Regions from separate parts of the Salinarimonas sp. genome, predicted to be linked through region 1. Evidence: predicted binding sites of a transcription regulator. Region 1 holds the regulator's gene; each other region holds the start of a gene.

Region 1 (7,376 bases):
TGCGTCCGCTGTTTCGCGCCCGCCAGGGCTTCGAGCGCGCGCTGTCGATCCTGATGGTGACGTGCTCGGTCCTCGCCATCTTCACCACGATCGGCATCATCGGCGCGCTGCTCTACGAGGCCTGGCTGTTCTTCGCCATCATCCCGCTCGGCGAGTTCCTCTTCGGGCTCAAGTGGGAGCCGCAGATCGCCATCCGCGCCGACCAGATCGCCGGCGCCGGCGCCTTCGGCGCGATCCCGGTCTTCGTCGGCACGCTCTTGATCGCCACGATCGCCATGGCGGTCGCGGTGCCCATCGGGCTGTTCTCGGCGATCTACCTCACCGAGTTCGCGAGCGACCGCATCCGCGCTGTGGTCAAGCCGATGATGGAGATCCTCGCCGGCATCCCCACCGTCGTCTACGGCTTCTTCGCCGTCATCGTGGTCGCCCCGGCCATCCGCGGGGCGGGCATGGCGCTCGGCATCCCGGTCGCGCCGAACACCGCGCTCGTCGCCGGCGGCGTGATGGGCATCATGATCATCCCGTTCATCTCGTCGATGACGGACGACGCGCTCAACGCGGTCCCGCGGTCCATGCGCGACGGCTCGCTGGCCATGGGCGCGACCCAGGGCGAGACCATCATGAAGGTGCTGCTCCCGGCGGCGCTGCCCGGCATCGCCGGCGGCATCCTGCTGGCGGTGAGCCGCGCCATCGGCGAGACCATGATCGTGGTGATGGCCGCCGGCCTGATCGCCACCCTGACCTTCAACCCGCTCGACTCCGTCACGACGGTGACCGTGCAGATCGTCACGCTGCTGATCGGCGACACCGAGTTCGACAATCCGAAGACGCTCGCCGCCTTCGCGCTCGGCCTCGTCCTCTTCGTCGCGACGTTGGGCCTGAACATCATCGCCCTGCGCATCGTCCAGAAATATCGAGAGAAGTATGACTGACACGGCGCAAATCGGTTCGTCGCCCGTCGACTGGACGTCGTCCGAGGCGGATGCGCGGCGCCGCCGCCGCCGGGCGTCCGAGTCGCGGCTGCGCCTCTACGGCGTCATCGCGATCGGCACCGCGCTCGGCCTGCTCGCGATCCTGATCGGATCGCTCGTCCTGTCGGGCTACAAGGCCTTCACGCAGACCGACGTCGTGGTCGACGTCTACATCGACCCGGAGATCGTGAACGCCGAGGATCCGGCGCGCGGCAACTACCGCGCCATCGTCAACCAGACGATGGAGGGCCTGTTCCCGGACGCATCCCCGGCGGAGCTGCGGGTCGCGCGCGACGTCCTCACGAGCAACGCGCACTTCATGATCCGCGACTACGTCGTGGCGAACCCGGGCTCGATCGGCGAGACGGTGCGGCTCGAGATCCCCGCGTCGGACCCCTACGACCAGCTCGCCAAGGGCGAGATCGACCGGGATCTGCCGGAATCGCGCCGACGGGTGAACGATATCGGGCTCGCGCTCTACGACCGTCTGGACGAGCAGGGGCGGATCGAGACCGAGTTCAACACGGCCCTGTTCACCAACGCCGACAGTCGCTTCCCCGAGCTGGCGGGCCTGTCCGGCGCCGTCGTCGGCTCCTTCTTCGCGCTGCTCGTGTGCTTCCTGCTCAGTTTCCCGATCGGCATCGCGGCGGCGGTCTACCTCGAGGAGTTCGCGCCGAAGAACAAGTGGACGGACATCATCGAGGTGAACATCAACAACCTCGCCGCCGTCCCCTCGATCGTGTTCGGCCTCCTCGGCCTCGCCGTGTTCCTCGGCTGGTTCGGCATGCCGCGCTCGGCGCCGCTCGTCGGCGGCATGGTGCTCGCGCTGATGACGCTGCCGACCATGATCATCGTCACCCGCGCCTCGCTGAAGGCGGTGCCGCCCTCGATCCGCGAGGCGGCGCTCGGCGTCGGCGCCTCGAAGCACGAGGTGGTGCTGCACCACGTCCTGCCGCTGGCGCTGCCGGGCATCCTGACGGGCACGATCATCGGCCTCGCCCAGGCGCTCGGCGAGACGGCGCCGCTCCTGCTGATCGGCATGAACGCCTTCATCACGAGCCCGCCCGGCGGCCTGCTCGACCCCGCGACGGCCCTGCCGACGCAGATCTTCATCTGGGCGGACAGCCCGGAGCGCGGCTTCGTCGCGCGCACGTCCGCCGGCATTCTCGTGCTATTGGGCTTCCTGATCCTGATGAACCTGATCGCGATCCTTCTGCGCAACCGCCTGGAGCGGAAGTGGTGAGCGAGCGAGGAGACGACATGACCGCCATGCATGCCCCCGCCGCGGCGCCGGACGCGCCCGCGCCCGCGCTCGACAAGACCGAGACCGTCCGCGTCCCGCTGGAGGCCGATTACGGCGCCAAGGTCGACGCCCGCGACGTGAACGTGTTCTACGGCGCCAAGCAGGCCATCTACAACCTGACGATCGGCATTCCCGAGCGGGCGGTCACCGCCTTCATCGGCCCGTCCGGCTGCGGCAAGTCCACGTTCCTGCGCTGCCTCAACCGCATGAACGACACGATCGAGGGCGCGCGCGTCGACGGCACGATCACGATCGACGGCAAGAACGTCTACGATCCGGATCTCGACGTCGTGACGCTGCGCGCCCGCGTCGGCATGGTCTTCCAGAAGCCGAACCCGTTCCCCAAGACGATCTTCGAGAACGTCGCCTACGGCCCGCGCATCCACGGCCTCGCCAAGTCGAAGGCGGACCTCGCCGAGATCGTCGAGGCCTCGCTGCGCAAGGCGGGCCTGTGGGAGGAGGTGAAGGACCGCCTCGCCGAGACCGGCACCGGCCTCTCCGGCGGCCAGCAGCAGCGCCTGTGCATCGCCCGCGCCATCGCGGTCTCGCCCGAGGTCATCCTCATGGACGAGCCCTGCTCGGCCCTCGACCCGATCGCCACCGCGCGCATCGAGGAGCTGATCGACGAGCTGCGCCAGAACTACACCATCGTCATCGTCACCCACTCGATGCAGCAGGCGGCGCGCGTCTCCCAGAAGACCTGCTTCTTCCACCTCGGCTATCTCGTCGAGGAGGGGCCGACCGACCAGATCTTCACCAATCCGCGCGACAAGCGCACGCAGGACTACATCACCGGCCGCTTCGGCTGAGCCCTGCCCCTGCTCTCGAGGAGACGGACCCCATGTCCCAGCACACCGTCGCATCCTTCGACACCGAGCTCCAGGAGCTGCGCCGGTCGATCATGGAGATGGGCGGCATCGCCGAGAAGATGCTCGCCGACGCCACCACCGCCCTCGTGCGCCGCGACGTCGGGCTCGCCCAGTCGGTGGTCAGCACCGACTACCGGCTCGACACGATCCAGCGCGACATCGAGGAGAAGGCGATCCTCACCATCGCCCGGCGCCAGCCCATGGCGATCGACCTGCGCGAAGTGATTTCCGCCATCCGCATCGCCTCCGACATCGAGCGGATCGGCGACATGGCGAAGAACATCTCCAAGCGCACGCTCGCCATCTCCGGCCAGTTCGAGCCGCAGCGCGTCGTGCTCGGCGTCGAGCGCATGTCGGACATGGTGCTCGGCCAGCTCAAGGACATCCTCGACGCCTACACCCAGCTCGACGTCGACAAGGCGCTCGAGGTCTGGCGCCGGGACGGGGCGACGGACGCGCTCTACAACTCGCTCTTCCGCGAGCTGCTGACCTACATGATGGAAGATCCGCGCAACATCACCTTCTGCACGCATCTCCTGTTCTGCGCGAAGAACGTCGAGCGGATCGGCGACCACACGACCAACGTCGCCGAGACGATCCACTACCTCGTGACCGGCCAGCCGATCACCGCCGAGCGCCCGAAGATGGATCGCACGGCCTACGAGACCGGCCAGACCGACGAGGCGCCCGGCGGCCCCGCCGCGCCGGCCTCGTGAGGGAGCGCGGAGCGACGCGGACATGACGACGCGGATCCTGGTGGTCGAGGACGAGGAGCCCCTCACGCTCCTCCTGCGCTACAATCTGGAGGCCGAGGGCTACAAGGTCGACACGGTCGCCCGCGGCGACGAGGCGGAGCTGCGCCTGCGCGAGCAGGCGCCGGACCTCGTCCTGCTCGACTGGATGCTGCCGGGTCTCTCGGGCATCGAATTGTGCCGGCGCATCCGCGCGCGCGCGGAGACCGAGCGCCTTCCCGTCATCATGCTCACGGCGCGGGGAGAAGAGGGCGACCGGGTGCGCGGCCTCGCGACCGGCGCGGACGACTACATCGTCAAGCCGTTCTCCGTGCCCGAGCTGCTCGCCCGGGTGCGCGCGCTCCTGCGCCGCGCCAAGCCCGCCCATATCGCGAGCCTGCTCGCCGCCGGCGACATCGAGCTCGACCGCGAGACGCATCGCGTCCGCCGCGCCGGCCGGGAGCTGCATCTGGGCCCCACCGAGTTCCGCCTGCTCGAGTTCCTGATGCAGAGCCCGGGCCGCGTCTTCACCCGCGAGCAGCTCCTCGACGGCGTTTGGGGGCACGACGTCTACATCGACGAGCGGACGGTCGACGTCCATGTCGGGCGCCTGCGCAAGGCGATCAACACCCGCGACACCCTCGACCCGATCCGCACCGTACGCGGCGCCGGCTATTCCTTCGACGAGACCTTCGCCAAGTCCGAGGGCGGCGGCGTCGGAGCACCGACCGGCACGGATTGAGCTGCGCGCAAGCCTGGTTTGCGCCTTCGGGTCTGGTTTCTTACGTGCTGCGCTGCGAAACGCCGTCGTGGTATGGCTCTGCCCGTAGGCCGAGCACTTCCGCGAAAGGGAAAAGATGTCGGACACCGCCGCCCCGGGCGCGATCGCAGCCCCGCCCGTCGACTGCCACGTGGAGCGCGTCACGCTGGTCGAGCACTATACCGACCGCCTCTTCCGCTTCCGCACCACCCGTCCCGCCTCGTTGCGCTTCCGCTCCGGCGAATTCGTCATGATCGGGCTGCCCGGCGGCGAGCGGCCGGTCTTCCGCGCCTACTCGATCGCGAGCCCGAGCTGGGACGACGAGCTCGAGTTCTTCTCGATCAAGGTCCCCGGCGGCCCGCTCACCGAGCGGCTTCAGCGCATCGCCGAGGGTGACGAGATCCTGATCAAGAAGAAGCCCACCGGCACCCTCGTGCTCGACGCGCTCGCGCCCGGCAAGCGCCTCTACATGCTCTCCACCGGCACCGGCATCGCGCCCTTCGCGAGCCTGATCCGCGATCCCGAGACCTACGAGAAGTTCGACGAGGTGATCCTCACCCAGACCTGCCGCCGCGTGGCCGAGCTCGCCTACGGCGAGAACACGGTGCGGGCGCTCGTCGAGGATCCGCTGGTCGGCGAGATCGCCGCGCCCCGTCTGACCTTCTACACCACCGTGACCCGCGAGCCTTATGCGCGCACCTTCCGCATCACCGAGGCGATCGAGACCGGCCGCCTCTTCGCCGATCTCGGCGTGAAGCCGCTCGACCCCGAGACGGACCGGGTGATGATCTGCGGCTCGATCGAGATGACGAAGGATTGCCGCGCGCTCTGCACGGCGGCGGGCCTGGAGGAGGGCTCGAACGCCAAGCCCGCCCATTTCGTGGTGGAGCGCGCCTTCGTCGGGTGAGCCGTCGTCGCGCGCCTCAGTACCCGACGGCCGCACCGTCCTTGCGGGGGTCCGACCCTGCGACGTAGCCGCCGTCCACCTTGGCGACGAGCTGCGCGCCGCCGAAGCCGAAGCTGGCGTCGGGCGCCTCGACCGTGACGTCGTGGCCGCGGGCGCGCAGGCCCTCGATGACGCTCTCGCCGGCGAAGTCCTCCACGGCGACGCCGAGGCCTCGCGTCACCCGCCAGCGCGGCGCGTCGGCGGCGGTCTGCGGGTCCTGGCTCCAGACCTGGGTGCGCAGCACCATCTGCAGGTGCCCCTGCGCCTGCATCGGCCCGCCCATCACGCCGAAGCTCATCAGCGGCGCGCCCCCCTTCGTCAGGAAGCCGGGGATGATGGTGTGGAACGGGCGCTTGCGTGGCCCGACCCGGTTCGGATGCCCCGGCGTCGTGACGAAGCCGAGCCCGCGGTTCTGCAGCGCGATGCCGGTGTTCGGCACGACGACGCCCGAGCCGAAGCCGGCATAGTTCGACTGGATGAAGGAGACCATCATCCCGCTCTCGTCGGCGGCGGTGAGGTAGACCGTCCCGCCGGCCTTCGGCGCGCCGGCGCCGAAATCCTGCGCGCGCCCCTCGTCGACGAGCCGGGCGCGGCTCTCGAGATAGCCCTCGTCGAGGAGATGGGCGGCGGTGACGTCCGTCATCGCGGCCGGGTCGGCGACATAGGCCTCCGCGTCGGCGAGCGCGAGCTTCATCGCCTCGATCTCGAGATGGATCGCCTCGATGCTGTCCGGCGCGAAGCGCTCGAGCCGCAGATGCTTGATCATGCCGAGCGCCATGCAGGCGGCGATGCCCTGGCCGTTCGGCGGGATCTCGTGCAGCGCGACGTCGCCGTAGGTCGAGGAGACCGTGCCGCACCAATCGTTCTCGTGTGCGGCGAGATCGTCTTCCGTCAGCACCGCGCCGTTGGCGCGGGCGAAGGCGGCGATCTCCTGCGCCAGCACGCCGCGATAGAAGGCCTCGCCCCGGGTCTCGGCGATGAGCGCGAGGGAGCGGGCGATGTCGGGGCGCCGGACGAGCTCCCCCGCCTGCGGCGCGCGGCCGCCCGGCATGAAGGCCTCGGCGAAGCCCGGCTGGTCCTTCAGGACCTTCGCGCCGCGCGCCCACAGCGCGCCGATCACCGGCGTCAGCAGGAAGCCGTCGCGGGCGTAGCGAAGCGCCGGCTCGAACAGGGCGTCGAAGGGCAGCTTGCCGAAACGGCTCGAGAGGTCGACCCAGGCCGAGACGGCGCCGGGCACGGTGACGCTCTCCCAGCCGCGCTCGGGCATGCCGTTCGGAAAGCGATCCGGCGTCCAGGCGGCGGGCGAGCGGCCGGAGGCGTTGAGCCCGTGCAGCTCCCGCCCGTCCCAGAGGATGCAGAAGGCGTCGGAGCCGACGCCGTTGCCGGTCGGCTCCAGCACGGTGAGCGCGATCGCGGTCGCGAGCGCCGCATCGACGGCGTTGCCGCCCTTGGCCAGCATGGCGAGGCCGGCCTGCGCCGCGAGCGGCTGGGAGGTCGCGACGACGTTGCGCGCCATCACCGGAGAGCGGCGCGAGGGGTAGAGAGCGGCGGAGCGATAGTCCACTGTCATTGTCCTTGTTGTTCCTGCGTCGTCCCGCCGATCCCGGTCTTTCGGGCGAGCCGCGCGTGCGCGCGCACCGAGAACAGGATCGAGGCGAGCGCCGCCACGAGCAGAAGCAGCGAGATCGGGCGGGTGAAGAAGGTCGTCCACTCGGGATCGGTCATCAGCGCCCGCCTCAGGTTCGTTTCCGCGATCGGCCCGAGGATCACGCCGAGCACCAGGGGCGCCAGCGGGT
Region 2 (7,376 bases), 1.2 Mb from region 1:
GCTCGATTGCCGCATGATGCTCGCGGGGCTGCGCATAGGACACGTCGACCGAGACCTCCGCCGCGGCGAAGGCGCCCTCCGGGTCTCCCCGGGAGGTCTCGCCGGGACGCCCGGCCTTCGCCGTCGCCTCGCTCGGCGCGCGGGCGTAGGCAGGGTCGAAGCGCAGATGCGCGGCGGTGGGCGCGTAGTCGACCCGCACCATGTCGGCCGCGGCGCGGGCCTCCTCCTCGCTCTCGGCGACCACCAGCGCGACCGGCTGGCCGTCGAACAGGATCTCGTCGCCCTGGAGCACGTGCAGGCGCTCGCCCGCCTTCGGGTCGACGCCGGGGCGCGGATCGCGCGGGCGCCAGGGCAGGCGGCGCGTGGTCTCGTGCGTCATCACGGCGAGCACGCCCGGCGCGGCCTCGGCGGCGGCCGTGTGGATCGCCGCGATGCGGCCGCTCGGCACGCGGGCCTGGACGATGGCGGCGTGGGCGAGATCGGGCAGGTCGAACTCGGCCGCGTAGATCGCCGCGCCGGTGACCTTGGCGGGACCGTCGACGCGGGAGACGGGGGAGCCGACGACGGTCATGGCAGGCCTCCTGCGTCCGAAAGGGCGCGGGAGACGACCCGCGCGAGAAGGGGGATCTTGGCGGCGTTCTCGGCGATGGGGCGCGCGCCCTCCGTCGCGGCCTCGCCGGCCTCGCGGGCGAGGGCGGCGTCGAGGGTGCGGCCGATGAGGAGGCGCTCGACATGCTCCGCCCGCCAGGGCTTGTGGGCGACGCCGCCGAGCGCGACGCGGGCGTCCTCGATCATGCCGTCGACGTTGGCGAGCGACACGGCGGCCGAGACCAGCGGCCACTCGAACGAGGCGCGGTGGCGCAGCTTCGCGTAGGCCTGGGCGCGCCCGGCGGCGTCGCGCGGCACGAAGATCGCCGAGATCACCTCGCCGGGCTCGAGATCGCTGTCGATCCAGGGCGTCTCGCCGGGCAGCCGGTGCAGGCGCTCGATCGGGATCGAGCGCTCGCCGCCCGGGCCCACCACCAGCGCCTCGGCGTCGAGCGCGAGGAGCGCCACCGCGAGATCGGAGGGGTGCGTCGCCACGCAGGCCTCGCTCGCGCCGAACAGGGCGGCCTGCGCGTCGCGGCCCATCCTGGCGCCGCAGCCGGTCCCCGGCTCGCGCTTGTTGCAGGGCGAGACGCCGTCGCGAAAATAGAGGCAGCGGGTGCGCTGGAGCACGTTGCCGCCGATCGTCGCCATGTTGCGCACCATCGGCGAGGCGGTCTCGTCGAGCGCCGTGGCGACGGCCGGCAGGCGCTCGCGCACATGCGGATGGCCGGCCACCTCGGAGAGCTTGGCGAGCGCGCCGATGCGCAAGCCGTCCAGCGTCGTCGCGATGGTCGAGAAGGGCAGGTCGGTGATGTCGACGACGCCGTCCGGCCGGGCGATGCCGTCCTGCAGGAGCTGGACGAGATCGGTGCCCCCGGCGAGGAAGACCGTGTTCGGCTCGCGCGCGCCGTGGTCGATGGCGGCGGCGACGTCGTGGATCTTGAGGTAGCTGAACGGCTGCATCAGGCGCCTCCCCGGATGGCTCCGCCTGTCGCTCCGGCGGCCGCGCGCACGCGGGAATCGCCTCGCACCTCCGACTCCGGCGGGGCGACGCCAGCGGCCTGGCGCACGGCGGCGACGATGTTCGGATAGGCCCCGCAGCGGCACAGGTTCCCCGAGAGATCGTCGTGGATCGCCGCGTCGTCGCGGGCGCGGCCCTCCGCGATCAGCCCGACGGCGGACATGATCTGCCCGGGCGTGCAATAGCCGCACTGGAAGGCGTCCTGGTCGAGGAAGGCCTGCTGCACCGGGTGGAGCCGCCCGCCCGTCGCGAGGCCCTCGATCGTCGTGACCTCCCGCCCGTCGCAGGCGGCGGCGAGGACGAGGCAGGAGACGACCCGCTGGCCGTCCAGGAGCACCGTGCAGGCCCCGCAGGAGCCGTGGGTGCAGCCCTTCTTCGCGCCGGTGAGGCGCAGCCGGTCGCGCAGGGTGTCGAGCAGGGTCGCGCGCGGGTCGAGGGCGAGGTCGTGCGCCTCGCCGTTGACGGTGAGGCGCAGGGAATAGGCGGGGATCGTCGTCTCGGGCACGCGGGACCTCCGAGGCTGGAGCATGCGGGCTCGTGGCATGCGTCCGGCCAACGCGCGGCGAGGCCGCGTCGTTTCAGGGGCGCGGCGGGCTCGTTTTTATCCGTCTTTCGCCGCCCCAGAATCGACGCATCGGAGAAGAACCCCGCGGCGTCCGGGGCGTAGGCTCCCCGGCGAAGCAGAAGGAGAAGGCCGATGCTGCGCGAGGGCAAGCCGATCGTCTCGTCCACGGCGCCCATCGAGGGGCGCTCCGCCAGGGGGCTGGCGCGACGCATGGCGCCGGACGGCGTCGAGGGCGGGCGCAGCGAACGGGACGGGGCGCCGCCGCGCTCCGGCGGCCTCGCCGCCCTGGGGCGCGCCGTGAAGGCGCTGCTCGCGCCGGCGCGGCCGCCCTGACGGGGCGGCGAGCGGGCTCGCGAAGGCGCTCGGAAGGGGCTCGGCGGTGACAAGCGGGGCTGCGAACCGGAACGCGCCGAGCACGTTGCGCGAGGTATTCGATCCTCTGAATAGGAGCGGAACCATGGCCCAACGCGACAACGCCGCCATCGCCACCAACGTCAACATCGGCACGGGCGTCTGGCTCGTGATCGCTCCGTTCGTCCTCGGCTACGCCGCGCTCGCGGCGCCTCTGTGGAACGACATCGTCTGCGGCGCGCTGATCATCGTGCTCGGCGGCATCCGCCGCTCGAACATCCTGCGCTACGAGGGGCTCAGCTACACGAATGCCGGGATCGGGGCCTGGCTGATCATCGCGCCCTTCGTGCTCGACTACGGCGGGCTCGTGGCCCCGACCTGGAACGACGTCGCCGTCGGCATCCTCGTCCTGATCATGGGCATCTGGAGCGCGTCGGCGTCGCGCAACGCGGCGCATACGCCGGGCGCCGGCGGGCCGCGGACCTGATCGGCCTCTTTCGCAGATGCGAAAAGGGCCCGCCGAAGCGGGCCCTTCCCTGCGAGACGCGCCTTTCGGGCGATCGCATGGCGCGTTCACATGGCGCGTTCACATGGCGCGTTCACATGGCGCCGATCGACCAGAAGAAGGTCTCGCCCGAGGAATCGTCCACGCCGTCGTTGTCGGTGACGACGTAGCCGGTGCCCGCCGCGTCGATGGCGAAGCCCTCGACCTTGTCGACGGTGAAGCCGTTCCACTGCTGGAGATCGGGCACGAAGTCGCGCACGAGCTCCTTCTCCACCATCGGCAGCTCGCCGCCGAGCGGGGCGGGCGTCATCTGGGAGAGCGGCACCCGGTAGAGGCGCTTGACCACGGCGTTCGCGCCGATCTGGTTGTCGCGCTCGACGATGTAGACGAAATCGCCGTGGACGGTGATCTCGGACAGGCCCATCCAGCCCTGCGCCGGGGTCTCGAGCGGGTAGCGCACCGCGCCCCATTCCTCGCTCTCGGTGTCGTAGGAGACGAGCTTCACCGCGCCCTTCGGGTCGTCGGCCCATTCGCGCTGGATCGCGATCCAGAGCGTCGAGCCGACCTTGGTGATCCCCTCCGAGCCGAAGCGCCGCTCGACCTGCGCGAGCTCGGCCGGGAAGGCGATCTCGTCCTGGATCGCGCCCTCGCCGTCGACGTGGTAGAGCGCGTGCGGGATCAGCCGGTCGGAGCGGCCCTCGGAGGCGAGCCAGAACCCGCCCTCGGCGTCGGCGACGATGCCCTCGAGGTCGAGCTTCTGGGCGGCCTGCCCTTCGCGGGTGACGCGGATGACGTCCGTGATCGCGGCCGGCGTCCGCGTCGCGTCGATCACGAAGATCGAGGGCTGCATGCCGAAGAAGCTGTCGTTCACCGCGTAGAGGCGGCCGGCCACCTCCGGGTCGGCGGCGAGGCCCGACAGCGCCGAGAAGCCGATCGGGCGGCCCTCGGCGTCGAGCTCGGAGCGCAGGGTCGGGTAGGACGCCTCGCCCTCCTGGAGGCCGAACAGCATCACGTGCGAGCGCGGACCGCCGTCCTCGCCGAGATCCGCCTCGTTCGCCACAACGAGCAGGTCGCGCTCGGGGATCGCGACCGCGCCCTCGGGCGCGATGCCCGACGGCAGCAGCTGAACCAGCTCCGGCGCGCCGCCGGTGTCGCGGTAGACGCCGACGATCGAGCCGCGCTCGGAGAGCAGGAAGACGTAGGTCTCGTCCCCGAAGGTCGCGATCTCCATGCCCTCGGGCTCGACGCCCTTGTTGCCGGAGCGGTCTTCCGGGTAATGGCCGATGCGCGCGAGGGCGTACTCGAAGTCGAGGCCGGACTCGTGGAGCACCGCGCCGTCCTTGGCGAAGATGGTGAAGCCGCGCGAGCCGCCCTCGTAGTCGCCCTCGTTGGCGGTGACGATGCGGTCCGTGCCGAGCCACTTCACGGCGTCGGGCTCGCGCGGGACGCCGTCCAGCGTGTCGGTGAAGGTCAGCGCGCCCTCCTCCTCGGTGTCGACGCCCGCGAGGTCGACGGCGCCGGCGGAGAAGTGGGAGACCACCGAGCCGTCGGAAGCCAGCACGACGACGTGATTGTTCTCCTGCAGCGAGACCACGATCTCGCCGGCCTCGTTGACGTCGACGAACTCGGGCTCGGGATCGGACGGCGCCACCTCGGCGAGGCCGGTGACGTCGGCCATGATCATGCCCTCGCAGTTCGGGGCGCCGTTCTCGAGGGGGACGATCGCGACGTACCCGGCGGGGAGCTGCGGAATCTCACCGTCGTTCAGGTCCTCGTCGCGCTCGTTCTCGATGGCGATCGCGAGGAAGGAGCCGTCGGGCGCGACCGCGGTCGCGTCGGGCTGGCCGCCGAGATCGCACGAGCGGGTCAGCTCCTGCGTGGCGACGTCGAGGACCGCGAGATGGCCCGAGGGCTCGACGTAGCTCTCCGACGTGTTCACCGCGACGAACGCCGTCTGGCCGAGCGCCGCCACCGAGGTCGGCTCGCCCTCGGTCGGGATCGAGCCGAGCGGCTTCGGGCTCGCGGGATCGGTGATGTCGATCAGGCCCACGGCCTCGAGCGGGCTGTCCGAATAGACGAGCGTCATGCCGTCGCCGGTCGCCGTGATGATCTCGGCCGATGTCTCGGTCAGCGGATCGGCGTCCGCCGGCAGGTTCCCCGGCACCGGGAAGGACGCGATGCGGTCGAAGGTCTGCGCGGCGGCGGGCATCGCCGTCGAGGCGAGCAAAGCCGCGACGAGCGCGCCGGTGAGCGTGCGAGGTGTCATCGTGGTGGTCCCTCCCTGTCCCTGGGGCAAGCTGCGCCATGGGTAGGAGGAGCGTGCGACGGCTGGATGACAGGGGCGAGGGGAGAGCGCCTGCGCCTCTTTCACCCCTTCAAGAGCGCCGCCAGCTCCCGGAACGGGTCCTCGCTCTTGGGCGAATTCGGGTCCTGCCGCAGCGCGTCGTAGAGCTTGGGCACGAGCGCCACCGCCTGGTCGAGGTCCGGGTCGGCGCCGGCCTGGTAGCCGCCCATCAGGCGCAGGTCGCGGGTCTCCTCGAAGCGGGCGATCAGGGCGCAGAACTTGCGCACCAGCGTCTGCTCGTCGGCCCGCCAGACCTGCCGGGCGAGGCGGGAGATCGAGGAGAGCGGGTTCATCGCCGGGTAGCGGCCGCGGTCCGCGATCCAGCGCTCGAGCACGATGTGGCCGTCGAGCGTGCCGCGGATGTTGTCGGCCACCGGGTCGTTGTGGTCGTCGCCGTCGACGAGGACGGAGAACACCCCCGTGATCAGCCCCGAGCCCTCGACGCCCGGCCCGGCGCGCTCGAGCAGGCGCGGCAGGTCGGAGAACACGCTCGGCGGATAGCCGCGCGAGACCGCGGGCTCGCCGGCGGCCAGCGCCACGTCGCGGGCGGCGTGGGCGTAGCGCGTGACGGAATCGCAGATCAGGAGCACGTGCTCGCCGCGGTCCCGGAAATATTCCGCGATCGCCATGGCGGTGTTGGGCGCGAGGCGACGCATCATCGGGCTCTCGTCGCCGGTGGAGACCACCATCACCGCCTTGTCGCGGTTGGCCCCCAGCGTCTCCTCCAGGAACTCGCGCACCTCGCGCCCGCGCTCGCCGACGAGCGCGATCACCACCGTGTCGACCGACTGCGCGGCGGCGAGCATGGAGATCAGCGTCGACTTGCCCACCCCCGAGCCGGCGAAGACGCCGATGCGCTGGCCGGCGCAGAGCGGCGTGAACAGGTCGATCGCCCGTACTCCCGTGCGGAAATGCCGGCCCACGCGCGCCCGGCGCATGGCCGGGGGCGGCTCGCGGAACGGATGGACGACGTCCGCGCCGAGCCGGAGCGCGCCGCGCCCGTCGATCGGACGCGCCAGCGCGTCGACGACGCGGCCCCTCCAGGACGGGTCCGGCTGCAGCGAGACCGGCTCCAGCCGCCAGGCCCGGTCGCCGAGACGCGCGTCGATGGCGCCCTCGAAGGGTTTCACGGTCGCGCCCTGCGCGTCGATGCGCACCACCTCGCCGATCTGCGGCTCGGCCCGGCCGGGGATCAGCACCCGCTCGCCGAGCTTCAGGAAGGGCGAGAGGCCGCCGACCCGGTAGTGCCCCGGCGCGACGGCGGAGACGACCCCGCCCTCGGCGACGAGCGGCGTCTCCCGCGCGGCGCGGGTCACGGCGTCGGCGAGGCGGTCGAGGGCGCCGGCGGGACTCACGGGCCGTCACCCGCCGCGGGCGCCTCGGCCCGGATCGGCACGTCGCCGAGATGGCGCGCGCGCAGGGCTTCGATCGTATCGGCCGAGAACAGGCTGCGCGGATCGGCGGCGAGCCGCTCGGGATCGACGACGACCGGCTCGGCCGCGGGCTCGTCCGCGGCGGGACGCCATTCCTCGCGGGGATCGATCGCCGCCGGCGGCGTGGCGGCCGCATCCATGCGCGGGGCGAGGACCGCCGGCTCGCGCTCGTCCGCCCACAGGCGCACGGAGGCGTCCGCCGGCGTCGTCGGCGGCGCGACCGGCATCGGCGGGGGCGGCGCGTGCGCCGCGGCGTAGGCGGCCCGCGCGATCAATGCGTCCTCGAAGGGCGGCGGCAGCGGCGCGTTCGCGAGGCGGGGCGGGGAGGGCGGCGTGCGGGCGATGCGCAGCGCGTCGCGCACCGCCTCCAGCCGGTCGATCCGCGCCTGGGCGTCCGGCGCCATGGCGAGCGGCGGCAACGGCGAGGTCATCAGGACGACCCGCCCAGCGTGCGGATCGCGCTCGACTGCGCCCGCTCGGCTTCCTCGATGGTGGAGGCGACGCCCTCGAAGGCGCGCGAGACCATGATCAGCCGCGTCATCTCCAGCACCGGATTGACGTTGGCGCCC
Region 3 (7,376 bases), 1.4 Mb from region 1:
GGGGCAGCTTGCCCTCGCCGTCCGGGAAGGGCGCGCCCGGGTGCTGGATGCCGACGAACATCGTGCGGCGGTCCGCCGACCAGCACAGGCCCGTCACCTCGCAGCCGTGGGGGCCGGTGAGGAAGCGCCGGATCTCGCCGGTGACGGGATCGCCCGCGAGCATCTGGTTGTTGCCCATGCCGACGAAGTCGCCCTCGTTGTCGTCGTCGCCGTCGGTCTGGATCCAGACGAGGCCGGCCGTGTCGATGACCATGCCGTCCGGCGAGTTGAACAGGTTGCCGGGGTTGATGTTCGGCGAGCCGGCATAGGCGTCCGAGTGGACGGTCGGGTTGCCGGCCATCACGTAGAGATCCCAGGTGAAGCCCTCGGCGGCGTGATCCCCGCCCTCGGGACGCCAGCGCACGATCTGGCCGTAATGGTTGACCTCGCGCGGGTTCGGGCCGTTGACCGGGGTCGGGTCGCCGCCGGCATTCGCCTTGACGCCGCGGTTGCGGTTGTTGGTGAGGCAGCAATAGACCTCGGGCGAGAGGCCGTTCACGGCGACCCACTCCGGACGGTCCATCGTCGTGGCGCCGAGCTTCGAGGCGGCCATGCGGGTGAAGATGGCGATCTCGGCCTCGTCCATGTCCGTCGCCTCGGGCGTCAGCGCGACCCAGCGGCCGGTCTGGTCGTCGGCGAAGACCGCGACGTAGAGCTGGCCGACGTCGAGCAGGGTCGAGGTGTCGCCGCCCGGCACGTAGATGTCGCGCGAGACGAACTTGTAGAGGAACTCGCCGCGCTCGTCGTCGCCCATGTAGACGACCACGCGGCCGTCCGGCGCGAGCGCGACGGCGGCGTTCTCGTGCTTGAAGCGGCCGAGCGCCGTGCGCTTCACCGGCATCGCGTCCGGGTTCGCCGGGTCGATCTCGACGACCCAGCCGGCGCGGTGCGGCTCGTTCGGGTTCTTGAACGTATCGAAGCGGGCGTCCCACTTGTGGTAGTCATAGCCCCAGCCGTCCGGGCCGATGCCGTAGCGGGCGTAGCCGTCCACGAGGGCGTTGGGCTTCTGATCCTGCACCGGCTCGGTGGAGCCGAAATAGCCGTTGAAGTTCTCCTCGCAGGTCAGGTAGGTGCCCCAGGGGGTCTTGCCCGAGCCGCAATTGTTCATCGTGCCGAGCGACATCGTCCCCGTCGGGTCGGCGTCGGTCTTCATCAGGTCGTGGCCGGCCGCCGGGCCGGAGATGCGCATCGGCGTGTTGTGCGTGATGCGGCGGTTGTAGGGGCTGTCGACGACGACGTCCCAGCCGTTCTCGCCCTCGGCGATCTCCATCACCGTGACGCCCTGCAGGTTCTGCAGCTTGAGCACGTCGGCGGCGTCGCGCGGCACGCCGTCGGTCGCCTGCGGCAGGTTGACCTTGCGGTTGGCGTATTCGCTGTTGATCGCGATCACCGTCCGGTCGCCGATCAGGAACAGCTCCATGCCATCGGTGTTCTCGCCGAAGATCTTGTCCGAATCCTCGACCGAGCCGCCGGTCTCGTGGTCGAACTCGGCGACGCCCGAGAACAGCGGGTCGCCCCAGCGCACCAGCGTCCGCCAGGTGTAGCCCTCGGGCACGTGCACGGTGCCGTCCGTCGCGATCGGGATCGCCTCGAAGGCGAATCGCGAGGTCTGCTGCGCCTTCGCGGTCGACGGGGCGACCAGAGCGCCGGCGCCCATCACGGCCGCGGCGGAGCCGAAGGCCAAGACGCCGCCGAGGAACCCGCGGCGGGAGATGGCGCGCTCGACGACGCGGTCGAACTCGCTTTCCTCGGGACGGGGAAAGTTCTTCTCGTCCCACTCGTCGGCGGAGATCTCGTTGAGGTCGATGTCTTTCATGGACGGCTTCCCAGCATGGCTCGCCATCCGCCGGGCCGGCGGCCCCGCGCGTGGCGTCTCGTTTCGAACGGCTGCAAGCTGGACCGGGAGCGTGACGCCTGGATGACACGACGCGGCGGCCGTTCCGCGCGCCGTCGGCTCCAACGGCGACAAAGTTTCCTCGCGATGCGACAACGATCCGCCCCCGGTCCTGGAACAAAGCCGGCGTCTCAAGCGTAGCGCCTCCCGAACGGGGATCGCGAGCCGCGCACCCCGCGTGCGCTCCGCTCGCCGAACGAGGAGGATGTCTCATGGCCGCTGGCACCGTGCGCGTCGGAGTGGTCGGCGTCGGCAATTGCGCGAGCGCCTTCCTCCAGGGCCTGAGCTTCTATGAGAGCGCCGCCGCGAACGAGCCGATCCCCGGCCTCATGCACGCCGATCTCGGCGGCTATCGCGTGCGCGACATCGTCGTCTCCTGCGCCTTCGACGTCACCGCCGGGAAGGTCGGGCTCGACCTCGCCGAGGCGATCCACGCCGCGCCGAACGACACGCTGCGCTTCGCCGACGTGCCGAAGACCGGCGTCACGGTGGCCCGCGGGCCGACGCTGGACGGGCTCGGACGCTATCTGCGCGCCCGCGTCGCCGAATCGGAGGCGCCCGTCGCCGACGTCACCGAGGCGCTCAAGCGGACGGAGACGGAGGTGCTCGTCTCCTACCTGCCCGTCGGCTCGCAGAAGGCGGCCGAGTTCTACGCCGAGCGGGCGATGGAGGCGGGCTGCGCCTTCGTCAATTGCATGCCGGTCTTCCTCGCCTCGAACCCGGACTGGCGCCGCCGCTTCGCGCAGGCCGGCGTGCCGATCATCGGCGACGACATCAAGAGCCAGGTCGGCGCCACCATCACCCACCGGGTGCTGACGAACCTCTTCCGCGAGCGCGGCGTGCGGCTCGACCGTACCTACCAGCTCAACGTCGGCGGCAATGCGGACTTCGAGAACATGCTCGAGCGCGATCGGCTCGAATCGAAGAAGATCTCCAAGACCCAGGCCGTCGACAGCCAGCTCGGCACGCCGATGAACCCTGACGACATCCACATCGGACCCTCTGACCACGTCCCCTGGCTCGGCGACCGCAAGGTCGCGCATATCCGCATGGAGGGCACCGCCTTCGGCAATGCGCCGATCTCGCTCGAGATGCGCCTCGAGGTCTGGGACAGCCCCAACTCGGCGGGCATCGTCATCGACGCCGTGCGCTGCGCCAAGATCGCGCTCGACCGCAAGCTCGCGGGCGCGGTGGTGGGACCGTCCTCCTATTTCATGAAGTCGCCGCCGCGCCAGTTCACCGACGCCGCGGCCCACGACCGCACCGAGGCGTTCATCGCCGGCGACGAAGACGACGACGCGACCGGGCCGACGCTGCAATGAGCCTGCTCGTCCTCCATCTCGTGCGCCACGGCGCCCACGACGGGACGCCCGGAACGCTCGCCGGGCGCGATCCCGCGGTCCGGCTGTCGCCGGAGGGGCGCGCCGAAGCGCAGACGCTGGCGAAGAGCCTCGAGGGGCGCCCGCTCGCGGATGTGGTCGCGAGCCCGCAGCCCCGCACGGTGGAGACGGCGGAGATCCTCGCCCGCGGGCGCGGCGTTACCATCGACGCGGCGCTCGACGAGATCGATTTCGGCCCCTGGGCGGGGCGGTCCTTCGCCGAGCTCGAGGACGACCCGCTGTGGCGCCGCTGGAACGCGGAGCGCGACACGGCGCAGACGCCCGCGGGCGAGCGCATGGCCGACGTGGCGGACCGCGTCGAAGGGCTCGTCGCCGCGCTCCGCGACGATCGTCCCGACGGCGCCGAGATCGCCCTCGTCACGCATTGCGACGTCGTTCGCGCGGTGCTCTGCCGGGCGCGGGGGCTGCCCTTCTCTCGGGTGTTCGAGACGGAGATCGACACCGCGAGCCGCACCACGCTCGCCCTCGGTGGGGACGGCGCGCGGGTGCTGGTGGTGAACCACAAGCCGGGCGGTTCCGCTGTCATCCCGGATTGCGAAGCAAGTCCGGGACCCAGAACCGCCGACGCGTCCTCGCGCGCGGTTTCCGCGCGCGCGCCTCGACCGTACGGCGCGGCGCCGGCTCGCGATGCGGCGCCTGCGCCGCAAGACGGCGGTCGCGGTCATGGGTCCCGGATCGCCTTCGGCGTCCGGGATGACACGCGAGGACCCGACTCCAATCCCCCCCTCCCGGGAGCGCGCAGCCCATGAAGCTCGTCGTCTTCGGACTGACCGTCTCGTCCTCCTGGGGCAACGGCCACGCGACGCTCTGGCGGGGGCTGATCTCGGCGCTGGCGGCCCGGGGCTGGTCGGTGACGTTCTTCGAGCGCGACGTCGCCTATTATCGCGAGCACCGCGACCTCGCCGAGATCCCCGGCGGGACGCTCGCGCTCTACGACGACTGGGCCGAGGCGCGGGCGAAAGCGCAGGCCGCTCTCGCGGAGGCGGACGTCGCCATGGTGACGTCCTACTGCCCCGACGGCGTCGCGGCGGCGGAGCTCGTGCGGGCGGCGGGGCGGCCGCTCAAGGTGTTCTACGACATGGACACGCCGGTGACGATGGCCCGCCTCGCCCGCGGCGAGCCGGTGGCGTACATCGGCGAGGAGGGGCTGACGGGCTTCGATCTCGCCCTGTCCTTCACCGGCGGGCCGGCGCTGACCGCGCTGTCCGACCGGCTCGGCGCGCCGCTCGCTTTGCCGCTCTACGGCCATGTCGACCCGGACGTGCACCGCCCGGCGGAGGGCGCGCGCAAGCTCTACGACCTGTCCTATCTGGGCACCTGGGCCGCCGATCGGCAGGCGGCGCTCGAGGAGCTGTTCGTGCTGCCCGCGCGCATGCGCCCGGACCGGCGCTTCGTGATCGCCGGCGCGCAATATCCGGACACGTTCCCCTGGTGCGACAACATCTTCTTCATGCGCCACCTCGAGCCCGCGCAGCACCCGGCCTTCTACGGCTCCTCGCGGCTGACGCTCAACGTCACCCGCGAGGCCATGGCGCGGATGGGCCATTGCCCCTCCGGCCGGCTGTTCGAGGCCGCGGCCTGCGGCGCGGCGATCCTCACCGACGCTTGGGAGGGCCTCTCCGAGGTGTTCACGCCCGGCGAAGAGATCCTCGTCGCCCATGACGGCGCGGATTCGCTGCGCGCGATGGAGCGCACGGATGCCGAGCTCGCCCGCATCGCCGAGGCCGCCCGCGAGAAGGTGCTCGCCCGCCACACCTCGGCGAAGCGCGCCGAGGATCTGGAGGCCGCCTTCGCCACGGCCCGGGCCTCCGCCTCCGTGCGCGCGGGCGCACGCCAGCCGGGGGAGTGAGCCATGTGGGGCGTCATTCCGGCGGCGGGGCAGGGGAGCCGCATCCAGCCGCTCGCCTTCTCGAAGGAGCTCCTCCCCGTCGGCTCGCGCCGCGAGGGCGGGGTCGAGCGGCCCTGCGCGGTGGGGGAATATCTCTGCGAGCGCATGATCGGCGCGGGGGCCGACAAGATCTGCTTCGTCGTCTCGCCGGGCAAGTCCGACATCATGGAATATTTCGGCGGCTTCTACGGCGAGGCCTTCCTCGCCTACGCCGTCCAGCCCGAGCCGAAGGGCCTGTGCGACGCGATCTTCCGCGCCGTGCCTCTCGTCGCCGACGACGAGCCGGTGCTGGTGGGCCTCCCCGACACGATCTGGCTGCCCGAGGACGGATTCGCGGCGCTGCCGGACGGGGTGCTGTCCTTCCTGCTGTTTCCCGTCGCGAATCCCGGCGCCTTCGACGCGGTGGCGACCGACGAGACCGGCCGGGTCCTCGCCATCGAGGTGAAGAGCCCGCGGGCCTCGACGTATTGGATCTGGGGCGCGTTCAAGATGAACGGGCGCATCCTGCGCGACCTCGAGGCGCTCTGGCGTCGCCGGGACTGCCGGGACGAGTTCATCGGCACGCTGGTGAACGCCTGGATCGCCGAGGGCGGCGCCGCGACGAGCGTGCGCGCCGGCGAGGCGTATGTCGACGTCGGCACCTTCGAGGGCTGGCGTGCGGCCATCGCCATGCTGGCCGAGCGCGCGGCCCCGGACGGCGCGGGGCCCGCGCCCGCGATGCGCGGGGCGCCGGGCGGGCGGCCGTTCGCCGTGCTCGGCCGCGCGAGCCCCGTCCACAGCCAGGGAGGACCCGCTTGACCCGCTTGTCGCACGACGCCGTCGCCGAGCGCGTGGAGGCTCTCGGCCCCTGGTTCCACAACCTCTATCTCGACGGGGTCTGGACCGCGCCGAACCACTTCCTCGGCGATTTCCCCGGCATCATGTGGCGGCGCTTCCGCCACGCGTTGCCGGACGACCTCGCCGGCCGCTCCGTCCTCGATATCGGCTGCAATTCGGGCTTCTACTGCGCCGAGATGAAGCGGCGCGGGGCGGGGCGCGTGGTCGGCATCGATTCCGAGCCGTTCTACCTGGAGCAGGCGCGCTTCGCCGCCGAGGTGCTCGGGCACGACAGCGCGTTCCACGAGATGAGCGTCTACGACGTCGGGGCGCTGGGCGAGCGCTTCGACATCGTGCTGTTCATGGGCGTCGCCTACCACCTGCGCCATCCGCTGCTCGCGCTCGACCTCCTGTGGGAGCACGTCGCCGACGACGTGCTCGTCTTCCAGTCGATGCAGCGCGGCTCGACCGAGGTCGTGACGCCGCCGGACGACATGGACTTCTTCGACACGCAGGCCTTCGACGAGCCGGGCTGGCCGAAGCTGCACTTCATCGAGAAGAGCTATTCCGGCGACCCGACGAACTGGTGGGCGCCCAACAGCGCCTGCACGCAGGCCATGCTGCGCTCGGCCGGCTTCCGGCCGTTCGCGCAGCCCGAGAAGGAGGTCTTCCTCTGCCGGCGCGTCCAGCGCGCCGAGGGCGCCGAGCCGGTCTATCCGGCGCGCGCGCCGGCACAGGCCATCAGCACGAGAGAGAAGAAGGGACGGGCCGCATGATCGAAGCCGCGATGCTCTGGAACGAGCCGAACAACAAGTCGCATTGGGACCTCGAGCTCGATCCCGACTTCCGGCTCTTCGCCGAGACCGCGATCGCGGGGGCGCAGGCCATCCACGACGTGAATCCCGCGATCCCGCGCGTGCTCGGCGGCATGTCGCCCATCGACGCCAATTTCGTGCGCAATATGCAGATGCGCGGCGTGCTCGACCACGTCGAGGCCATCGCCGTGCACGGCTTCCCGCTCGACTGGAACCACTGGTCGCTGCACGACTGGCCGGAGAAGGTCGCCGAGATCCGGGCGCTGACGCACCTGCCGGTCTGGGTGAGCGAGGTGGGCGTCTCGACCTTCGGGGCCGAGGAGGTCCAGGCCTGGGGCCTCGCGCGCACGGCGGCGCTGCTCAAGGGCCAGGCGCCGCGCGTCTTGTGGTACTCGCTCTTCGACCTGCCCAAGTCCTGGGAGGCGACCACGCGCCACCGCGAGGCGGAAGGCTCGTCCTACTACCGGCATTTCTACCTCGGCCTCATCCGCGAGGACGGCACGCCCAAGCCCTCGCTCGAGGTC
Region 4 (7,376 bases), 930 kb from region 1:
CGTGTCGTGCAAGGAGGCGCACGAGGCCATCGCCCGCGCCCGCGCCGCCGGCAAGCGCGTCTACGGCGAGCCGCTGATCCAGCACCTGACGCTCGACGAGACCGACTACCACAACACCGATTGGGTCTACGCCGCGCGCCGCGTGATGTCCCCGCCCTTCCGGCCGAAGAAGCACCAGGAGAACCTCTGGCACGGGCTCCAGGCCGGCTCGCTGCAGGTGGTCGCGACCGACCATTGCGCCTTCACCACCGAGCAGAAGCTCATGGGCGTCGACGACTTCCGCAAGATCCCCAACGGCACCGGCGGCCTTCAGGACCGCATGCCGGTGCTGTGGACGCACGGCGTGCGCACGGGGCTCCTCACGCCGAGCGAGTTCGTGGCCGCGACCTCGGCGAACTCGGCCCGGATCCTCAATTGCTATCCCCGCAAGGGCGCGATCCGCAAGGGCGCGGACGCGGACATCGTGATCTGGGACCCGGAGGCGACGAAGACGATCTCGGCCGCGTCCCAGGTCTCGCGGATCGACTACAACGTCTTCGAGGGCATGGAGGTGACGGGCCTGCCGGCCAAGGTGTTCCTGCGCGGCCGGCTCGCGGCGGAGAACGGCCAGGTCATCGCCGATCGCGGCTGGGGGACCTTCATCCCGAGGAAGCCCTTCCCCGCGCCGGCGACCGCGCTCGCCACCTTCAAGGCGCTCACCGCGCCGCGCCCGATCGTGCGCGAGCACGGGACGGTGGTGCCGTAACGCGCGCCTCTGCACGGCGGCTCGTCGAGACGCGCGGCGACCGCCGGATCCTCGTCCTTCCCTGTAGGGGAAGGTGGCTCGGCGTAGCCGAGACGGATGGGGCGCGGAGCGGAGCGACGCGTTCGGCGAAGCCGAAGCCGGGGACGGGCCGCAACGGCGCAGGTCGGGAGCCCCCGATTTCCGCTTCGCGGAACACGCCTTCGGCGTGCCCCATCCGTCCCGCCGCTTCGCGTCGGGCCACCTTCCCCTACAGGGAAGGAGAACCCATGCAGGGGAAGGAGAATTCCCGCTTCGACAGGGTACTGCCGGCATGGACAAGCGACTGGTGGTGGAGCTGATCCCGGGCCCGGCCTTCCTCGTCGGGCATATGGTCGGGGGCATATTCGTGGGTGCGGGGTTCGCGGCCGTGGCGACGGGGCTCGCCATCCTGCTGCGGTGGCGGTGGGACCGAACCCTGCCCTTGATGGCGATCTCCATCTTCGCGCTGACGATCGTCCTGCTCTCGATCGGCCTCGTCCTGGACGACACGACCTACGTCAAGGTCAGCAACACCGTCGGCTCGCTCGCATTCGCGGCCATCATCGCTTTCGGGATGCTTCTGCGGCCCAGCCTGCTGCGCCGCACGCTCGGCTACGGCATCCACATGACGAAGCACGGATGGCGCACCCTTCATGGCGCCTGGATCGGGCTTTCCGTCGCGAGGGCCGCGGCGAACGAAATCGTGTGGCGGAATTATTCGGATCGTACGTGGGCGATCTACAACGGAGTGTCGGATGTCGCGTGGATCGGGCTCTTCTTCATCGTCACCTCGATCGTGGCGCATCGTTACTGGGACGAGCGGACAGCGGGCGACGCGGTCGTGAGATCCGCTGAACTCGAGAATTGAACACGGGGTTGGAGAAGACCAATGCAGAACCTCACCATCGACGCCCAGCGCCTCTGGGACACCCTGATGGAGACCGCCAAGGTGGGCGGGACCGCAAAGGGCGGCATCAAGCGGCTCACGCTCACCGATCTCGACCGCGAGATCCGCGACTGGTTCAAGGCCGAGTGCGAGAGCCTCGGCTGCACGGTCGTGGTCGACGAGGTGGGCAACATGTTCGCCACCCGCCCCGGTAAGCGCTCCGACGTCGCGCCGATCGCCATCGGCTCGCATCTCGACACCCAGCCCACCGGCGGCAAGTTCGACGGCGTGCTCGGCGTGCTGGGCGGGCTCGAGGTGATGCGCACGCTCCACGCGCTGGGCTACGAGACCAATGCGCCGCTGATGCTGGTCAACTGGACGAACGAGGAGGGCTCGCGCTTCGCGCCCGCCATGCTGGGCTCGGGCGTCTATGCCGGCGTCTTCGACACCGCCTTCGCCGACAGTCGCGAGGACCGCCAGGGCGTCACCTTCAAGGAGGCCATCGACGCCATCGGCTATCGCGGCACGAAGAAGCCCGGCGAGGTGACGTTCTCCGCCATGCTCGAGCTCCATATCGAGCAGGGGCCGATCCTGGAGGCCGAGGGCAAGACCATCGGCGTCGTGCAGGGCGTGCAGGGCATGCGCTGGTACGAGGTGACGCTCACCGGCCGCGAGGCGCATACCGGCTCGACGCCGATGCGGCTGCGCAAGAACGCCCTCGTCGGCGCCGCCCGCCTCGTCGACCGAATCGACGCCATCGCTCACGAGCACGCGCCGCACGCGGTCGGCACGGTGGGCCTGCTCGAGGTCACGCCGAACTCGCGCAACGTCATCCCGGGCCAGGTCTTCTTCACGGTGGACTTCCGCCATCCGGAGGACGCCGTCCTCGCGCAGATGGAGGCGAAGCTCTACGCCGTCATCGACGAGATCGCCGGCGCCATCGGGCTCGAGGCCGAACGCAAGAAGGTGTGGGACTCTCCGCCCGTGAAGTTCGACCCGGACCTGATCGCCGCCGTGCGCAACGGTGCGGAGAAGGCGGGCTTCTCGCATCGCGACATCATCTCGGGCGCCGGGCACGACGCCGCCTACACCGCCCGCGTTGCGCCGACCACCATGGTGTTCGTCCCCTGCGAGGGCGGGCTCTCGCACAACGAGGCGGAATCGACCTCGTTCGACGAGTGCGCCGCGGGAGCGCAGGTGCTGCTCAACGCGCTCCTGGAATACGACAGCCGCTTCGCCTGAGGAGGCGGGGCGACCCGGGACGGGCCCGACCGGGCGCGGCCATCGGCCGCGTCGATCCGCGGCCGATCGTCGGCGGCCGGTGCTCGCCGCCCGCGCGGCGGCTCGGCCGCGCTCCGTTCGCCATGGGCGGGCGCACGTGCGATGCGGATGCGCGCTATGCTGGTATTCTCCGGCGCTGAGAAGTAATCGTGCAGCGATAACGCTAGCCGACTTAGTAAAAGCCGTCAAAAAACTGTTACGCGCCGGCTCTAGAGCGAGACCGTCGCGTGCAATCGCGCGCGTTTCTCCACGCACCCAGGATCGGAGATCGCCTCCATGTTCCGCACCTCCCTTCTCGGCATGACCGCCGCCGCCGCGCTCGTCGCCGCGATCGCCGGGCCCGCCGCCGCTCAGGACTGGACGTCCGAGCTCCCCGTGTTCCGCATCGGCCTGCTCGGCGGCGAGAACGAGGCCGATCGCCTGCGCAACAACGAATGCCTGATCGAGGCGCTGGGCTCGCGTCTCGGCGTCCCGGTCGAGCTCTTCCCGGCGCCGGACTATGCGGGCGTCATGCAGGGCCTGCTCGCCGACCAGCTCGAGATGTCCTTTCTCGGCGCCTCCGGCTACGCCGGCATCTACCTGCAGGATCCCGAGGCGGTGGAGCCGATCTTCGTGAACGCCGAGGCCGACGGCTCGCTCGGCTACAAGTCGGTCATGTACGTGCGCACCGATTCCGGCATCGAGTCGCTCGAGGGCATGCAGGGCCGCTCGCTCGCCTACGCCGATCCGAACTCGACCTCGGGCTACCTGGTGCCGCGCTTCGAGCTCGGCCAGCAGGGCATCGCCGACGACTACTTCTCGACGACCGGCTTCGGCGGCGGTCACGAGCAGGCGGTGGTCGCCGTGCTCAACGGCCAGTACGACGGCGGCGTGACCTGGGTGTCCGGCGTCGGCGAGCCGTCCGAGGGCTACACCCGCGGCAACCTGCGCCGCATGATGGACAACGGCCTCCTCGACATGGCCGACCTGCGCATCATCTGGGAATCGAACCTGATCCCGAACGGCCCGATCGTGCTCCGCAAGGACGTGCCGGCCGAGGTTCGCGAGATCGTGGTCGAGTATTTCGGCAACCAGCGCGAGATCGATGCCGAGTGCTACGTCAACGTCTCCTTCGGCGACGGCGCGGGCTGGAAGCCGGTCGACCACGCCTTCTACGAGGGCGTCGTGACCATGCGCAAGGCCGAGATGGAAGGCTCGCGCTGAACCGCGGACCAGATCGCGACGGACCCTCGCCCCGGGCGAGGGTCCGTTTTGCGTGGCGCGGCGCTCGCTGCGCCCTGCCGGCCGCCCGACACCTCGCGAGGACCTCATGCTGGAATTCAAGCAGCTCACCAAGCGCTTCAACGACACCGTCGCCGTCGACTCGGTCACGCTGACGATCCCCAAGGGGCAGATGGTGGGCGTGATCGGGCGCTCCGGCGCGGGCAAGTCGACGCTGCTGCGCATGATCAACCGTCTCAACGACCCCTCGGGCGGCGAGCTGATCTACCGCGGCGTCGACGTCGCCAAGCTGAAGGGCGCGGAGCTGCGCAAGTGGCGCTCGGACTGCGCCATGGTGTTCCAGCAGTTCAACCTCGTCGGCCGGCTCAACGTGATCACCAACGTCATGACCGGGCGCCTGCACGAGCACGGCTTCGTGTCCTCGATGCTGCAGCTCTTCTCCGCGCAGGAGCGCGCCTTCGCCATCCGCGCCCTCGACCGTCTCGGCATGGCGCATACGGCGCTCCAGCAGACGGACACCCTCTCCGGCGGCCAGATGCAGCGCGTCGCCATCGCCCGCGCGCTCGTCCAGGAGCCCGAGATCCTGCTCGCCGACGAGCCCATCGCCTCGCTCGACCCGCTCAACGCCAAGGTGGTCATGGACGCGCTGCGGGCGATCAACGTCGAGGACGGGCTGACCGTCGTGTGCAATCTCCACACCCTCGACACCGCGCGCGCTTATTGCGACCGCATCATCGGCATGCAGGCCGGGCGCGTCGTCTTCGACGGCGCCGCGCACGAGCTCACCGACGCGGCCGCGCGCGAGATCTACGGCGCCGAGGCCGGCGACGCCTTCCAGGAAGGCCTCACCTCCACCTCGCTCGGCGGCCATCCGGCGCCTGCGGCGGCGGCGGTCTGAGCCATGACCGCCCATGCGCTCACCTCCTCGGCGGCCGGTCCGGAGGCGCCCGACGCCGTCGCCCTGTTCGAGACCCATCGCAAGGCGCTCATCCGCCAGAAGATGTGGACGAACCTCCTCTTCCTCGGCCTCTTCCTGGCGATGCTCGCCTGGTCGATCGACGTCTCGCGCTTCTTCCCGGAGCGGCTGGCGCAGGGCGTCCCCCGGATCTTCGAGTATTTCGGCACGGTCCTGCCGAGCCTCGAATGGGACAAGCTCTTCCTGCCCCGGGGCGAGGACGGGCGCGCGGTGCCGGGCTCGCTGACGTTCTGGTATTCCGACTTCGCCAAGTACGTCCGGCTCATCTTCGAGACGATCCTGATGGCGATGACGGCGACGATCCTCGGCGCCGCCGCCGCCTTCGCACTGTGCTTCGCCGCCGCGCGCAATCTCGCGCCGAAGGGCTGGGTCGGCGTGCTCTGCCGGCGGACGCTCGAGGTCTGCCGCGGCGTGCCGGAGATCCTCTACGCCCTCGTCCTCGTCTTCGCCGTCGGCATCGGCCCCCTCGCCGGCGTCATCGCCATCGCGATCCACACCGCGGGCGCGCTGGGCAAGCTCTTCGCCGAGGTCGCCGAGAACGCCTCGATGCGTCCGGTCGACGGCATCCGCTCGGTGGGCGGGTCCTGGTTCGAGGAAGTTCGCTACGGCATCGTCCCGCAAGTCCTGCCGAACTTCGCCTCCTATACGCTGCTACGCTTCGAGATCAACGTGCGCGCCTCCTCCATCGTCGGCTTCGTCGGCGCGGGCGGCATCGGGGCCGAGCTCAACCACACGATCAGCTTCTACTCGGACGACCGGGTCATGGCCGTGCTGATCCTGGTGGTGCTCACCGTGACCTGCATCGACCTGATCTCCGAGCGCGTGCGCCACGCCTTCATCGGGCGGGAGAACCTGAAATGAGGACGTTCACCCTCGCCGCGATCGGCCCCGCCGAGATCGAGGCGGCGCGCGCCGCGAACCCGAAGGCCTTCGGCGATCCCCTGCGCCGGGCCCTCGTGATCGGCTCGTGGGCCGTGATCCTCGGCTATCTGCTCTACTCGCTGTGGTTGTTCGAGTTCTACAAGCTGTTCGCGTCCTCCGAGAACGCCGTGCGCATGATCACGCGCATGTTCGTCTGGCAGGACATGGACACCTGGATGTACGAGCAGATCTACGTCGGCATCGCCCAGACCATCGCGATGGCCTTCCTGGGCACGCTGCTCGCGACGATCCTCGCCCTGGTCATCGCCTTCGCGGCGGCGCGCAACACGATGCCGCTGTGGCTGCCGCGGCAGGCGACGCGCCGTTTCCTCGACGTGCTGCGCGGCGTCGACCAGGTGATCTGGGGCCTCGTCTTCGTGCGCGCGGTGGGTCTCGGCCCGCTCGCGGGCGTCCTCGCCATCTTCGTCTCGGATACCGGCACGCTGGCCAAGCTCTATTCGGAGGCGATCGAGAACATCGACCGCAAGCAGGTGGAGGGCGTGCGCGCCACCGGCGCCGACGGCGCGCGCACCATCCGTTACGGCATCCTGCCGCAGATCCTGCCGGTCTTCATCTCGCTCTCGCTCTACTCCTTCGAGTCGAGCACGCGGTCCGCCACGATCCTCGGCCTCGTCGGGGCGGGCGGCGTCGGCATGGTCATCATCGAGCGCTTCCGCGCCGGCCTGTTCGATCAGGTGGCCTTCGTGGTGCTCAACGTCCTCGTCGTCATCGCCGTGATCGACTGGATCTCCGCGAGGATTCGCAAGCGCTTCATCGGAGAGCGCGGGCATTGAACGCGCCGAGCGGGCGTCGCCGCGCGCCCGTTCCCGCCCGCCGCAAGGTCTCGCGCTTCGCGCTGCGACGTTTCTTCACTTTTGTTTCTCGAGACCTCGCGGGCTCTACGCGACGGCGTCCATCCGGCCCGGCGCGAAAGCCGCCGAACGGCCAAGCTCGACCGTGCCCGATTTGCCACGGACGCGCTTTCGTGATCTCTTCGCGTTCACGGGGGGAGCTGCAGGCGTTATCAACCGGCGCCGGTGTTGCGGGCCGGGTGCGGCGGAGTCTCGGATGTCTCGAGCCATGGGGATCGGTCGAAAGCGAGCGGGAACGGCCCTGTGCCTTCTCGCCGCCGCGGGTGTTGCGGCCTTCGCCGCGCCGGCGCGCGCACAATTCGACTTCTTCGGCCTGTTCGGCCGCGACGAGGAGCCGCCCGAGCCGAGCGCCGAGGCGCTGCCCTACGCTTTCGACCTCCTCGTCGAGGGCGAGGCCGACGTCGACGACGCGCTGGAGACGATCTCGACCCTCTACCGCCTGCGCGGCGACCCGCC

Evidence for each region. Region 1 encodes PhoB, which activates phosphate uptake and scavenging genes when phosphate is short. Its sites were predicted from a motif close to TGTCATNNANCTGTCAT; they were not measured.
Region 2: ABL310_RS17380 (esterase-like activity of phytase family protein) is a predicted target of PhoB. The motif match lies at 5,352-5,368, and genes of this name have one in related genera.
Region 3: ABL310_RS05400 (PhoX family phosphatase) is a predicted target of PhoB. The motif match lies at 1,947-1,963, and genes of this name have one in related genera.
Region 4: phnD (phosphonate ABC transporter substrate-binding protein) is a predicted target of PhoB. The motif match lies at 3,114-3,130, and genes of this name have one in related genera.

Annotation. Positions count from the first base shown of each region.
Region 1 covers NZ_CP157794.1:2,552,226-2,559,601, reverse strand. Annotated here, with positions in the region: gene pstC (phosphate ABC transporter permease subunit PstC) at 1-932, shown strand, start outside; gene pstA (phosphate ABC transporter permease PstA) at 925-2,214, shown strand; gene pstB (phosphate ABC transporter ATP-binding protein PstB) at 2,232-3,083, shown strand; gene phoU (phosphate signaling complex protein PhoU) at 3,116-3,859, shown strand; gene phoB (phosphate regulon transcriptional regulator PhoB) at 3,882-4,616, shown strand; gene ABL310_RS11825 (ferredoxin--NADP reductase) at 4,732-5,541, shown strand; gene ABL310_RS11820 (gamma-glutamyltransferase family protein) at 5,558-7,150, opposite strand; gene ABL310_RS11815 (tripartite tricarboxylate transporter permease) at 7,147-7,376, opposite strand, start outside.
Region 2 covers NZ_CP157794.1:3,743,761-3,751,136, reverse strand. Annotated here, with positions in the region: gene ABL310_RS17405 (xanthine dehydrogenase family protein molybdopterin-binding subunit) at 1-571, opposite strand, end outside; gene ABL310_RS17400 (xanthine dehydrogenase family protein subunit M) at 568-1,551, opposite strand; gene ABL310_RS17395 ((2Fe-2S)-binding protein) at 1,551-2,138, opposite strand; gene ABL310_RS17390 (hypothetical protein) at 2,307-2,507, shown strand; gene ABL310_RS17385 (SPW repeat protein) at 2,632-3,012, shown strand; gene ABL310_RS17380 (esterase-like activity of phytase family protein) at 3,125-5,296, opposite strand; gene fliI (flagellar protein export ATPase FliI) at 5,398-6,729, opposite strand; gene ABL310_RS17370 (hypothetical protein) at 6,726-7,238, opposite strand; gene flgF (flagellar basal-body rod protein FlgF) at 7,238-7,376, opposite strand, start outside.
Region 3 covers NZ_CP157794.1:1,165,429-1,172,804, forward strand. Annotated here, with positions in the region: gene ABL310_RS05400 (PhoX family phosphatase) at 1-1,855, opposite strand, end outside; gene ABL310_RS05405 (inositol-3-phosphate synthase) at 2,146-3,255, shown strand; gene ABL310_RS05410 (histidine phosphatase family protein) at 3,252-4,082, shown strand; gene ABL310_RS05415 (glycosyltransferase) at 4,079-5,182, shown strand; gene ABL310_RS05420 (nucleotidyltransferase family protein) at 5,186-6,019, shown strand; gene ABL310_RS05425 (TIGR04290 family methyltransferase) at 6,016-6,813, shown strand; gene ABL310_RS05430 (beta-xylosidase) at 6,810-7,376, shown strand, end outside.
Region 4 covers NZ_CP157794.1:1,621,286-1,628,661, forward strand. Annotated here, with positions in the region: gene hydA (dihydropyrimidinase) at 1-745, shown strand, start outside; gene ABL310_RS07540 (septation protein IspZ) at 1,056-1,631, shown strand; gene ABL310_RS07545 (Zn-dependent hydrolase) at 1,653-2,891, shown strand; gene phnD (phosphonate ABC transporter substrate-binding protein) at 3,207-4,133, shown strand; gene phnC (phosphonate ABC transporter ATP-binding protein) at 4,240-5,049, shown strand; gene phnE (phosphonate ABC transporter, permease protein PhnE) at 5,053-5,988, shown strand; gene phnE (phosphonate ABC transporter, permease protein PhnE) at 5,985-6,842, shown strand; gene ABL310_RS07570 (autotransporter assembly complex family protein) at 7,129-7,376, shown strand, end outside.